Regions from separate parts of the Siccibacter colletis genome, predicted to be linked through region 1. Evidence: predicted binding sites of a transcription regulator. Region 1 holds the regulator's gene; the other holds the start of a gene.

Region 1 (5,953 bases):
GCGTGCTGTTTATGAACTCCGGCACTGAAGCCAACGAAACGGCCTTTAAGCTCGCGCGTTACTACGCTTCCACCCGCCACAGCCCGTACAAAAGCAAGATCATCGCTTTCCATAACGCCTTCCACGGGCGCTCGCTGTTCACGGTTTCGGTCGGCGGGCAGCCGAAATACTCCGACGGCTTTGGGCCAAAACCGGCTGACATCATCCATGTGCCGTTCAACGATCTGCACGCGGTGAAGGCGGTGATGGATGATCACACCTGCGCCATTGTGGTGGAGCCGATTCAGGGTGAGGGCGGAGTGACCGCCGCAACGCCGGAATTCTTACAGGGGCTGCGCGATCTCTGCGACCAGCATCAGGCGCTGCTGGTGTTTGACGAAGTGCAGTGCGGCATGGGGCGCAGCGGCACGCTGTTCGCCTATCAGCACTATGGCGTGACGCCGGATATTCTGACCAGCGCCAAAGCGCTCGGCGGCGGCTTCCCGGTCAGCGCAGTGCTGACGACGCAGGAGATCGCCAGCGCTTTCCACGTTGGTTCGCACGGTTCCACCTACGGTGGCAACCCGCTGGCCTGCGCGGTGGCGGGCGCGGCATTCGATATCATTAATACTCCTGAAGTGCTGGACGGCGTGCTTGCCCGTCGCCAGCAGTTCGTTGCGCACCTGCAGCAGATTAATCAGCAGTACGACGTGTTCAGCGATATTCGTGGCATGGGTCTGCTTATTGGCGCGGAGCTGCAACCGCAGTACGCCGGGCGTGCGCGTGACCTGCTGTATGCCGCTGCCAGTGAAGGCGTGATGGTGCTGAATGCCGGGCCGAACGTGATGCGTTTTGCCCCATCGCTGGTGGTGGAAGAAGATGAGATCGACCATGGGATGGCGCGCTTCGCCGCGGCGGTAGGTAAGGTGGTTAACGGCTGATCAGCTTTCGCCGCGCAGCCGTCGCTTCAACCAGATCCCATGCTGAGGCCGCTGGCGCCAGGCCACGGACGAAATGGTATGCATGGTGCTCAGGTGGCTGAGAATGCGCTGCAGGTGCTGCTCCATGGTGGTGAGCGGGCCTGAGGGCAACGACTCTGGCGGTTCGATAATGGTTACGTCGTTGCTCGCTGACGGCGCGTCATACTCCAGCCGCTGCTGGCAGCGCTGAATGGCAATCTCACAGGATTGCAGATAGCGTTCGGCCAGCTGCGGCGTCAGCATGTTGTGTTCCCGGGCCAGCGTTGTGATGGCGTTGATGTGCTCGACCACGAACTGACTGTGGGTCACCCACAGCTTCATGTCCGCCAGATAGTGCGTGTTGAAGCCCGGCTCCTGCATCGCCTGGTTAAGGGAGTTATACACCGCGTTGTGCGCCTGGTTCACGCGCATACGCTGCCACGCCAGCGGTGTCGCCCCGGGGTTATCACTGAGGATCAGGCGTAGCGCGTCCTGATCCGCCTCCAGCGCATCGTGCGCATTCTGCCGCAGCAGACCGGTCTGCCACTGCGGCCACAGCCATACCATCCCGCCAAAGGCAATCAGACAGCCAATCAAGGTATCGACTAAGCGCGGCAGGATAAACTGCTCAGCGTTCAGGGTAATCAGCTGCAGGGTGTACACCGCCGTGACGGTAAAGCCTATCGTCGCCCAGCCGTAGCTTTTGCGGATGATCAGATAGCTCACCAGCGTAATCGCCAGCATCGCCAGCAGGGCGAATCCTTCCGGGAAGTGGAAATGCAGCGCCACGCCGGCAATCAGCAGCCCCGCCATGGTGCCGCCAGCACGGTGGAAGATCCGCACCCGCGTGGCGCCGTAGCCGTTCTGGGTAACGAACATAATGGTCATCAGGATCCAGTACGGTTTCGGCAGATGAAACGCGTTGCCCACCAGGCTGGCGATGCTCAGCATCACGGCGATACGCGCGGCGTTGCGCAGGGCCGCAGATTTAAAAGAGAGGTAACTTTTTAACGCCGGGAACAGCGGCAGGCGGCGCTGCCGGTCCTCCATCATGTCGCGCACGTACAGAGGGCGCTGGGTGCGCAGCACGCGGGCGATGCGGCTGAAGTGATAATCAAAAAATTGCCCGACCGGGTTATCGGGATGCTGACGGGCGATCTTTTCCAGCGCTTCGCTCTGCTTATCCATCGAAAAACGCGTCGGATAGCGGTGATAGAGAATATCGTCGGCAAGCGTGCGCAGCCGGCCGGCGACAGTTTGCGCTGTCCAGCGAATGACTTTTTCGGCGTGGGTCTGCTTCACCAGCTTTTGTACCTCTTCCGGCTGGTGCAGGCTGACCGAGATATGCTCCTGCAGGTCGAGCGCAATCTGGAACGCGCGCAGCAGGCGCCGGTAATCATTCTGGCGGTTGGCGGCCAGCATGTGCAGCTGCTGATAACACTGGCTGATGAGATCCACCACCTTCTGCTGATGTGCCAGCAATGGCGGTAGCGCGGTATCCGGGTCGGTATGCCGGGTAAGCATGCTGTATTTCGCTTCACAGTAGCTCGCCAGTTCGCGATAGAGCAGACTGAGTGTCTCCCGCAGCGGCTGTTCACGCCACAGCCAGAACCAGAACCAGTTGAACGCGCCGTACCACAGCGTGCCGAGGGTGTAGATGAGCATTGGTTGCCAGACCGGCATGTTGCCGGCGAGGCTTAGGGTAAAGATCGCGGCGATAAGCGAGGCCGGGAGCAGGCGCGCATGCAGGCTGCTGATCTCCGCCGTCACGCCAAGCACCAGCGCCATGACGCTCAGAATAATCGGCAGAGGAAGTTGCTGATAAAGCAGAAGCTGGACTGCGAGACTACTGAGGGCAAACAGCGAGCCGCCGATAAACAGGCGTTTGAAGAAGCGTTTATGAGGTGTATCCAGCCCGGCAATATTGCAGCAGGCAGGCACCAGCGAGAAGAGCAAGCCCTGTTGCAGATGGCCCAGTATCAGGCCCACCGCCACGGGAATACAGAGCACCAGCGTTTGTCGGAGTGCGTAGTTAACTTCGGGGTGGTAAATCAGCCTGCGCCACATAGCCAACGAGCAGAGACAACAACGGCGTGCTACTCGCGTAACACGCCGTTGCGAAGCGGCTTAACGGGTTCCGTAAACCACGATGGTTTTACCGTGTGCGGAGATCAGGTTCTGATCTTCCAGCATTTTCAGAATACGGCCTACGGTTTCGCGGGAGCAGCCCACGATCTGGCCAATTTCCTGACGGGTAATTTTGATCTGCATTCCGTCCGGGTGGGTCATCGCGTCAGGCTGCTTTGCAAGGTTCAGCAGGGTCTGGGCGATACGGCCGGTTACGTCGAGGAAGGCGAGGTTGCCCACTTTCTCGGAGGTGACCTGCAAGCGACGCGCCATCTGCGAGGAGAGGCGCATCAGGATGTCCGGGTTCACCTGGATCAGCTGACGGAATTTTTTATAGGAGATCTCAGCGACTTCACAGGCGGTTTTCGCGCGAACCCAGGCGCTACGCTCCTGGCCCTCTTCAAACAGGCCAAGCTCGCCAATAAAGTCACCCTGATTCAGATAGGACAGGATCATCTCCTTGCCTTCTTCATCTTTGATCAGCACTGCCACTGAGCCTTTAACGATGTAGTACAACGTTTCCGCTTTTTCACCCTGGTGAATCAGCGTGCTCTTAGATGGGTACTTATGAATGTGGCAATGAGACAAGAACCATTCAAGAGTCGGGTCTGTTTGCGGTTTGCCAAGCACCATGCGCTGTTATCCTCTGTTATAAACTGGCTCCAGAGTCCGGGTTATGCCCCTGCTCTGGGGTTGCTGTCATATATTCCCGCATCCCGGGAAGTGGCGCTCGTCAGATTTCGTCGCCTTTAATGAGTAAAATCCGCCGCATACATGCATAACATCAATGTTACATGATTACAGCCAGACTGTTTTAGCATAGCTTTTCATGAGTGTCTTGTATTGTCTCGTTTCAGCTTGACGCAGGTCGCCTTTCGTTGCCTGTTTTGCGGGCGACGAGTAATCTGTCGTCAAATCAGCAAGTCAGGAGAAGGCAAATGCAGGCACGTGTTAAATGGGTGGAAGGCCTGACCTTCCTGGGTGAATCTGCCTCCGGGCATCAGGTGCTGATGGACGGCAACTCCGGCGATAAAGCGCCAAGCCCGATGGAGATGGTACTGATGGCCGCAGGTGGTTGTAGCGCGATTGACGTAGTGTCGATTCTGCAGAAGGGGCGTCACGACGTGACCAACTGCGAGGTGAAGCTTACCTCCGAACGCCGGGAAGAGGCGCCGCGCCTGTTCACGCACATTAATCTGCACTTTATCGTTACCGGTAAAGCGCTCAAAGACGCGGCGGTAGAGCGGGCGGTGTCGCTCTCGGCAGAGAAATACTGCTCGGTGGCGTTGATGCTGGAGAAAGCGGTGAACATCACCCACTCGTATGAGGTGATTGAAGCCTGACGGCAGGGCGGCGCTGACAGGCTTCATGCAGTCAGCGCCGCACCGTTATTCGATTTTTTTCCCTTCCATCAACCGCTGCACCAGCGGCATCATAATCAGCTCCATCGCCAGCCCCATCTTGCCGCCCGGCACCACTAACGTATTCATGTGAGAAATAAATGAACCCTGCAGCATGGCCAGCAGCCAGGGGTAATCGATGCCCTCCAGATTGCGGAAGTGGATCACCACCAGACTCTCGTCCAGCGACGGGATAGTTTTCGCTGCGAATGGGTTGGAGGTATCCACCGTCGGCACGCGCTGGAAGTTGATATGGGTGCGCGAGAACTGCGGGGTGATGAAGTTGATGTAATCCTCCATCGAACGCACCACGGAGTCCATTACCGCCTCGCGCGAGTGACCGCGCTCGCTGGTATCACGCACCAGCTTCTGGATCCATTCAAGGTTAACGATGGGCACCACGCCCACCAGCAGATCAACATGCTGCGCCACGTCGTGCTGCGGCGTGACCACACCGCCGTGCAGCCCTTCGTAGAACAGCACGTCCGTTGGCTCCGGGAGCGGCTGCCACGGCGTGAAGGTGCCGGGAACCTGATTCCACGGCACTGCTTCATCGTAAGTATGAAGGTATTTACGCGACTGGCCGCTGCCGCTGCGCCCGTATTCGCTGAATGTCTCTTCCAGCAGGCCGAAGTCGTTAGCTTCCGGGCCGAAGTAGCTGATGTGGCGACCGAGATCGCGCGCTTTGCGGATCGCCATGTCCATTTCAGGCCGGGTGTAGCGATGGAAGCTGTCGCCCTCGATTTCGGCGGCGTGCAGATTGAGCTGGGTGAAAATCTTACGGAAGGCGAGGCTGGTGGTGGTGGTACCGGCTCCGCTGGAGCCGGTCACGGCAATAATCGGGTGCCTGGCTGACATAGGAAACTACTCCCTTGATGGGTACGCGACGTCACTGCACAGGCGGGAACAGGTTCTGAACGTCGTCAGCCGTGGAACTGACCGCGCGGCATAATGTTAATGGTTTCATGCAGTTCAGACCAGACCAGTACCGCTTCGCCCGTTTGCAGTTGACGTTTTACGTCCGAGACTTTTTGTTCGAGGCTGCGTTCATGTTCACCATAATCGGTGCCTTCGCGCAACACAAAAGATTCGAGCAGGTTATCGAGCGTGTCGGGATCGAGTTCTTTCCAGGGAATAATCATCGCACATCCAGATAGTGAGTCAGCCAGTCAGGCACACGCTGTTCAAGCCACATCTGCGGGCGGCGCAGCGTACCGCTTACGAAACCCACATGCCCGCCATGGTCGGTCAACTGGTATTCAATCGACGGCGGCAGCAGCGTCGGGTCGGGTATCACGTGATGATCCATAAAGGGATCATCTTTAGCATGGATGATAAGCATCGGTTTTGCGACATTGGGCAGCATCGGCATGGCGCTGCACTGGCGGTAGTAGTCCAGCGCGTCTGCAAAACCGTGGATTTTCGAGGTGATAAGATCGTCGAAGTCGCGCAAGCCGCGGATCTGCTTCAGCTGCTTGATACTGACCG
Region 2 (5,953 bases), 220 kb from region 1:
TTACGCTCAACGAACGCCATCAGGTTGTCGGTCAGTTCCATCCCCGGAATGGTCGGCAGCGCGCCCACGAACTGGGTTTTATCGACAATCCACTCGCTGAAGGTTTCTACGGTCACTTCCAGCGGATCGTTGGTTGCGGATTCAGACGGCGGCACGATGCGGTCAACGGCGGAGTCAACGAAGCCGATATGGCTCTCAACCCAGCCTTTATCTTCATCGTTCAGGGCATTGAAGACGTGGCCTTTCAGCTGGCTGGTCCCGCGCACCATGTTTTCACAGGCGATGATGTTCAGCGGCGCGTCGTTGCCCTGCGCTTTACGTTTTGCCAGGCCTTTGGCGAGCGCCGGAGCGATGCGCTCCAGTACCACCGGACCGACCGCGGTGGTGATGAGATCGACCTGAGCGATTAGATCGATAACCTCATCGCCGATGCTGCTCACGGCATTAACGCCGGACACGGTGTCCACCTGCTCATTCTCACCAACCACATGTACCTGATAACTGTGACGGGCGTTCAGGGCGTCCAGCACGACCTGATTGACGTCGGCGAACGTGAGTTCAAGACCCGCATCCGCCAGCAGTTTGCCAATGAAGCCGCGTCCAATATTACCTGCACCAAAATGTAATGCTTTCATGTGGATATCCTTACTAATGTTTTTACCCGAGAGGGCCAGGGTGAAGGCAGCGTACGGTGTTCCCTCACCCTGGCCCTCTCCCGAAGGAGAGGGATGAAACTGAATACCGGCCCCCTCACCGTGGAGAGGAGGCCGGAGCGTATTACGCGCTCTTGTTACCTGCCAGCAGCGCCAGCACTTCATCCACGCTGGTGGTGTTAGCCAGACGTTCGATAACGGTGTCGTCATCCAGCGCGTTGGTCAGGCTGGTGATCACCTGGATGTGCTCGTTGTTACGCGCCGCGATACCGATAACCAGACGGGCGATATCGTCTTCGTCTTCGCCGAAGCGCACGCCTTCCGGATACTGGCAGAATACCACGCCAGTTTTCAGCACGCGGTCTTTGGCTTCCACGGTGCCGTGCGGAACCGCGATGGACTCACCCAGATAGGTCGGGGTCAGCTTCTCGCGCTCCAGCATCGCTTCCACGTATTCTGGCTGCACGTAGCCGCCTTTCACCAGTTGCTCACCAGCAAAGCGGATCGCGTCTTCTTTGTGGGTCGCGGTGCGGCCGAGGAACACGTTTTCCGCGCCGAGTCTGAACAGGTGGCTGTTGCTCTCGTCAAAGCTGTCCTGCAGGCTGGTGCGCACTTTCTCTTCGTTCTGGGTATGGCGCTGGGCCGCAACCAGACGGTCGGTCAGGTTGGTGTACAGGCCGCTGTCGAGGAAGTTGGTCAGGGAAATGTGCTGCGCCTGCGGCACCTGGCGCATCGCGCGCTCGGTGAGGTCACGGTGGGTAATCACCAGATCCACATCACCCGGCAGGCTGTTGATGGCGCTGTTGGTGACGGAGATATGGCTCAGACCTGCATCCTGCACTTTCTTACGTAGTACGCCCGCACCCATTGCGCTGGAACCCATACCGGCATCACAGGCAACGATGATTTTACGCACGTGGCTCAGGTCGCCAGTGGCATCGCCAGCGGTGGCCGCTACCGCGCCGCCTTTAGACTGGGATTTCATATCCTGCATGCGACGGGTCGCTGCTTCGATGTCGTCTTCTTCTTTCACCTTGCTGGTTTTCAGCAGGATGGCTGATACCACGAACGACACTGCCATCGCGGCAACAATCGCGACGATGTTAGCGAAGTACGCGCCTTTCGGCGTCATCGCCAGTACCGCGAGGATGGAGCCCGGAGACGCCGGAGAAACCAGGCCGCCGTCCAGCACGCTCAGGGTGAACACGCCGGTCATACCGCCGAGGATAACGGCAATGATCAGACGCGGATTCATCAGCACATACGGGAAGTAAATTTCGTGAATACCACCGAGGAAGTGGATGATCGCCGCGCCGCCCGCAGACTGCTTCGCGCTGCCGCGACCGAAGAACATGTACGCCAGCAGAACGCCCATACCCGGACCCGGGTTCGCTTCAATCAGGAAGAAGATAGACTTGCCGATTTCATGGGACTGCTGAATACCCAGCGGCGAGAAGATGCCGTGGTTGATGGCGTTGTTGAGGAACAGGATTTTCGCCGGTTCAACAAAGATGGACGCCAGCGGCAGCATGTCATGGACAACCATGAAGTTAACGCCAGCCGCCAGTGCTTTAGAGAGCACTTCAACCGCCGGGCCAATGCCGAGGAACGCCAGAATCGCCAGGATCATACCGATGATGCCGGCGGAGAAGTTGTTCACCAGCATTTCGAAGCCGGATTTGATTTTACCGTCTACCGCAGCGTCAAACTTCTTGATGCACCAGCCGCCCAGCGGACCGGCAATCATTGCGCCGAGGAACATCGGCATATCTGCACCGACGATTACGCCCATCGTGGTAATCGCACCGACCACGCCACCGCGATCGCCACCCACCAGACGGCCACCGGTATAACCGATAAGCAGCGGCAGCAGATAGGTAATCATCGGACCGACGAGCTTGGCCAGCGTTTCGCTCGGCCACCATCCTGTTGGAATAAACAACGCAGTGATAATACCCCAGGCGATAAACGCCCCGATGTTTGGCATTACCATATTGCTGAGGAAACGACCAAAGCTTTGCACTTTGATCTTGATATCGGATGACATAGAACACCCCTTATTGTGTTGACGCGCAGGCTCGTAGCCCGAGTTTTATTGTTTACGTGGCGGCAGAGGTAGCCGGACCCATGCTCTGGTGACGCGAAATCTGGCACTGAATCGCTATGGTGTCCAGACCGGGGAATAAAGTGTGATCTGCATCACGCAGGTTGTCCGCAACAGGGGCTATTAAGTGTGATTTTTGTCACAAAAACGCCCTGTAAAAAGATCACAATGGCGAAAAAACCGTCGTAACATCCTGTTAAATGTGAAACAAATCACGTTTTGTCGCGGCCGCTTTGTTAACTATTTGTGATGGCGATCACGAAATATTTTCCAGGATTTTTCTTAAGTAAAGCTGTTCACTTCTTCAACATCCTTTTCGTTACGCGGTGAAAGAAAATTACAGCTGTCCGGCGTGACAAAACGATGACGCACCGCCCGGCAACCGCAGCGGCGCAATGGGTCGCTTTGTCAGCCTTTTTGCGTATCCTGAACCATACTTACCCCCAGTTGGCATTTCGCTTATTAAGGAGCAGGCAATGAAACTCGTTGGCAGCTATACCAGCCCGTTCGTGCGTAAAATCTCGGTCATCCTGTTGGAAAAAGGCATCACCTTTGAATTCGTAAACGAATCGCCGTACAGCGAAAACCACGGCGTCACGCAGTACAACCCACTCGGTAAAGTCCCGGCGCTGGTCACCGACGAGGGCGAAACCTGGTTCGACTCGCCGATTATTGCCGCGTATCTGGAGCAGCTCGATATCGCCCCGGCGCTGCTGCCGCGCGATGCCAGAGCGGCGCTGAAAGTGCGTCAGCTGGAAGCACTGGCCGACGGCGTGATGGATGCGGCGCTGGCCTCTGTCCGCGAGCAGGCGCGTCCGGCGGAGCAGCAATCCGAGGCTGAACTGCTGCGCCAGCGTGAGAAAATCAACCAGAGCCTGGACGCGCTGGAAGGCCACGTCGCCGACGGGTCGCTGAAAGCCGATGAGCTGACCATCGCCACCATCGCGGTAGCCTGTGCGATTGGCTATCTCAATTTCCGCCGCGTCGCGCCCGGCTGGTGCGTGGATCGTCCGCAGCTGGTGAAGCTGGTAGAGAACTTGTTCAGCCGTGAGAGCTTTGCCCGTACTGAACCTCCTGCTTCCTGACCCGGCTTGGGCCTGACGCGATGAGCCTGTACAATCGACACCACTTTTAACCGCGGCGCGGATCTCCCGCGCCCCGCACAGTAATGGTGTTGCGGTGTACACATTCTCAGCCAGGCCTCGCTCATGACAACCGAAAACCGTTCGCTCTACAGTCAGCTTCCTGCCACCGATCGTCTGCTGCGCGATGCGCGCTTCTCTCCGCTGCTGGAAACCTGGGGCCACACGCAGGTAGTGACCGTGCTGCAACAGCTTCAGCAGGCGGCGCGCCACGCTATTCGGGACACCGGGGCGCTGCCAGCCTGGTGCAATGACTGGGCCGGGCAGGCGCAGGCGCAACTCGTCGCGCAGAATGCCCCGGCGCTGCGGGCGGTCATCAACCTGAGCGGGACGGTGCTGCACACCAATCTCGGGCGCGCGCAGCAGGCTGACGAAGCAATCGCAGCAGTGACCCAGGCGATGCGCCACCCGGTGACGCTGGAGTACGATCTCGACGGGGCCGGACGCGGGCATCGCGACCAGGCGCTGGCGGCGCTGCTGTGCGAGCTAACCGGGGCGGAAGACGCCTGTATCGTCAATAACAACGCGGCGGCGGTGCTGCTGATGCTGGCCGCCACCTCCAGCGGCCGGGAAGTGGTGGTTTCGCGCGGTGAGCTGGTGGAGATCGGCGGTGCGTTCCGCATCCCGGACGTTATGCGCCAGGCCGGATGCCAGCTGGTGGAAGTGGGCACTACCAACCGTACCCATCTCAAGGACTACCGCAGCGCGCTGAGCGATCAGACCGCGCTGCTGATGAAGGTCCACACCAGCAATTATCATGTTGAAGGTTTTACCAAAGCGGTGGACGAAGCGGAGCTGGCACAGCTCGGCGAGACGTGCGGCGTCCCGGTGATTACCGATCTCGGCAGCGGCTCGCTGGTGGATTTCAGCCAGTACGGCCTGCCGAAAGAGCCGGTGGTGCGCGATCTGATCCGCGCCGGCGTCAGCCTGGTCAGTTTCTCCGGCGATAAGCTGCTGGGCGGGCCGCAGGCGGGAATTATCGTTGGCAAAAAGGCGCTGATTGAGAAGCTACAGCAGCATCCGCTCAAACGCGCGCTGCGCGCCGATAAAATGACCCTCGCCGCGCTGGATGCCACGCTGCGCCTGTACCGCCACCCGGAAACACTGGCGCAACGTCTGCCGACGCTGCGGCTGCTGACCCGCAGCGCAGACGAGATCCACGCTCAGGCCACGCGTCTCGCCCCCCATTTTCAGGCCCGCTTTGGCGAACGCTTCGCGGTGACGGTGGAACCGTGCCTGTCGCAGATCGGCAGCGGTTCACTGCCGGTTGACCGGCTGTCCTCTGCCGCCATCACCTTAACCCCTCATAACGGACGCGGCAGCGAGCTGCAGGCGCTCGCGCGCGCGCTGCGTGACTTGCCAGTGCCGGTGATTGGCCGACTGTACGACGGGCGGCTGTGGCTGGATCTCCGATGCCTGGACGCGGATACCAGCCTGATGGAGATGTTGCTGAAATGATTATTGCCACTGCCGGACACGTCGATCACGGAAAAACCACCCTGCTGGAAGCGCTCACCGGCGTGAATGCCGACCGGCTGCCGGAAGAGAAAAAGCGCGGCATGACCATCGATCTGGGTTATGCCTACTGGCCGCAGCCCGACGGACGCGTGCTCGGCTTCATCGACGTACCGGGCCATGAGAAGTTTCTCGCCAATATGCTGGCGGGCGTAGGCGGCATCGACCATGCGCTGTTGGTGGTGGCCTGCGACGATGGGGTGATGGCGCAGACGCGCGAGCATCTGGCGATCCTGCGCCTGGCGGGACAGCCAGCCATCACCGTCGCGCTGACCAAAGCCGATCGCGTCAGCGAAGCGCGTATCGCAGAGGTGCGCGCCGCAGTGCTCGACACCCTTGAAGCACAGGGCTGGCATGATGTGGCGCTGTTTGTCACCGCCGCCGCGCAGCAGCAGGGCATTGCGGAGCTGCAACAGCATCTGCGGCAGCTCGCCCCGCGTCCGCACCCGGAGCATCAGCGTTTTCGTCTGGCGATTGACCGCGCCTTCACGGTGAAGGGCGCCGGGCTGGTGGTGACCGGAACCGCGCTCTCGGGCACG

Evidence for each region. The regulator CRP, encoded in region 1, controls carbon source genes, mostly activating them, when cyclic AMP is high. The targets are predictions, from matches to a motif close to ATGTGANNNNNNTCACAT.
Region 2: a site for CRP is predicted at 2,958-2,975, ahead of KFZ77_RS00575 (glutathione S-transferase). Genes of this name have one in related genera too.

What each region holds. Positions count from the first base shown of each region.
Region 1 is NZ_CP074352.1:327,238-333,190, forward strand. Features, by position in the region: gene argD (bifunctional acetylornithine/succinyldiaminopimelate transaminase) at 1-920, shown strand, start outside; gene KFZ77_RS01540 (YccS/YhfK family putative transporter) at 921-3,005, opposite strand; gene crp (cAMP-activated global transcriptional regulator CRP) at 3,066-3,698, opposite strand; gene KFZ77_RS01550 (OsmC family protein) at 4,004-4,408, shown strand; gene KFZ77_RS01555 (phosphoribulokinase) at 4,454-5,323, opposite strand; gene KFZ77_RS01560 (YheU family protein) at 5,389-5,607, opposite strand; gene KFZ77_RS01565 (hydrolase) at 5,604-5,953, opposite strand, start outside.
Region 2 is NZ_CP074352.1:108,324-114,276, forward strand. Features, by position in the region: gene mtlD (mannitol-1-phosphate 5-dehydrogenase) at 1-635, opposite strand, end outside; gene KFZ77_RS00570 (PTS mannitol transporter subunit IICBA) at 778-2,700, opposite strand; gene KFZ77_RS00575 (glutathione S-transferase) at 3,234-3,842, shown strand; gene selA (L-seryl-tRNA(Sec) selenium transferase) at 3,966-5,357, shown strand; gene selB (selenocysteine-specific translation elongation factor) at 5,354-5,953, shown strand, end outside.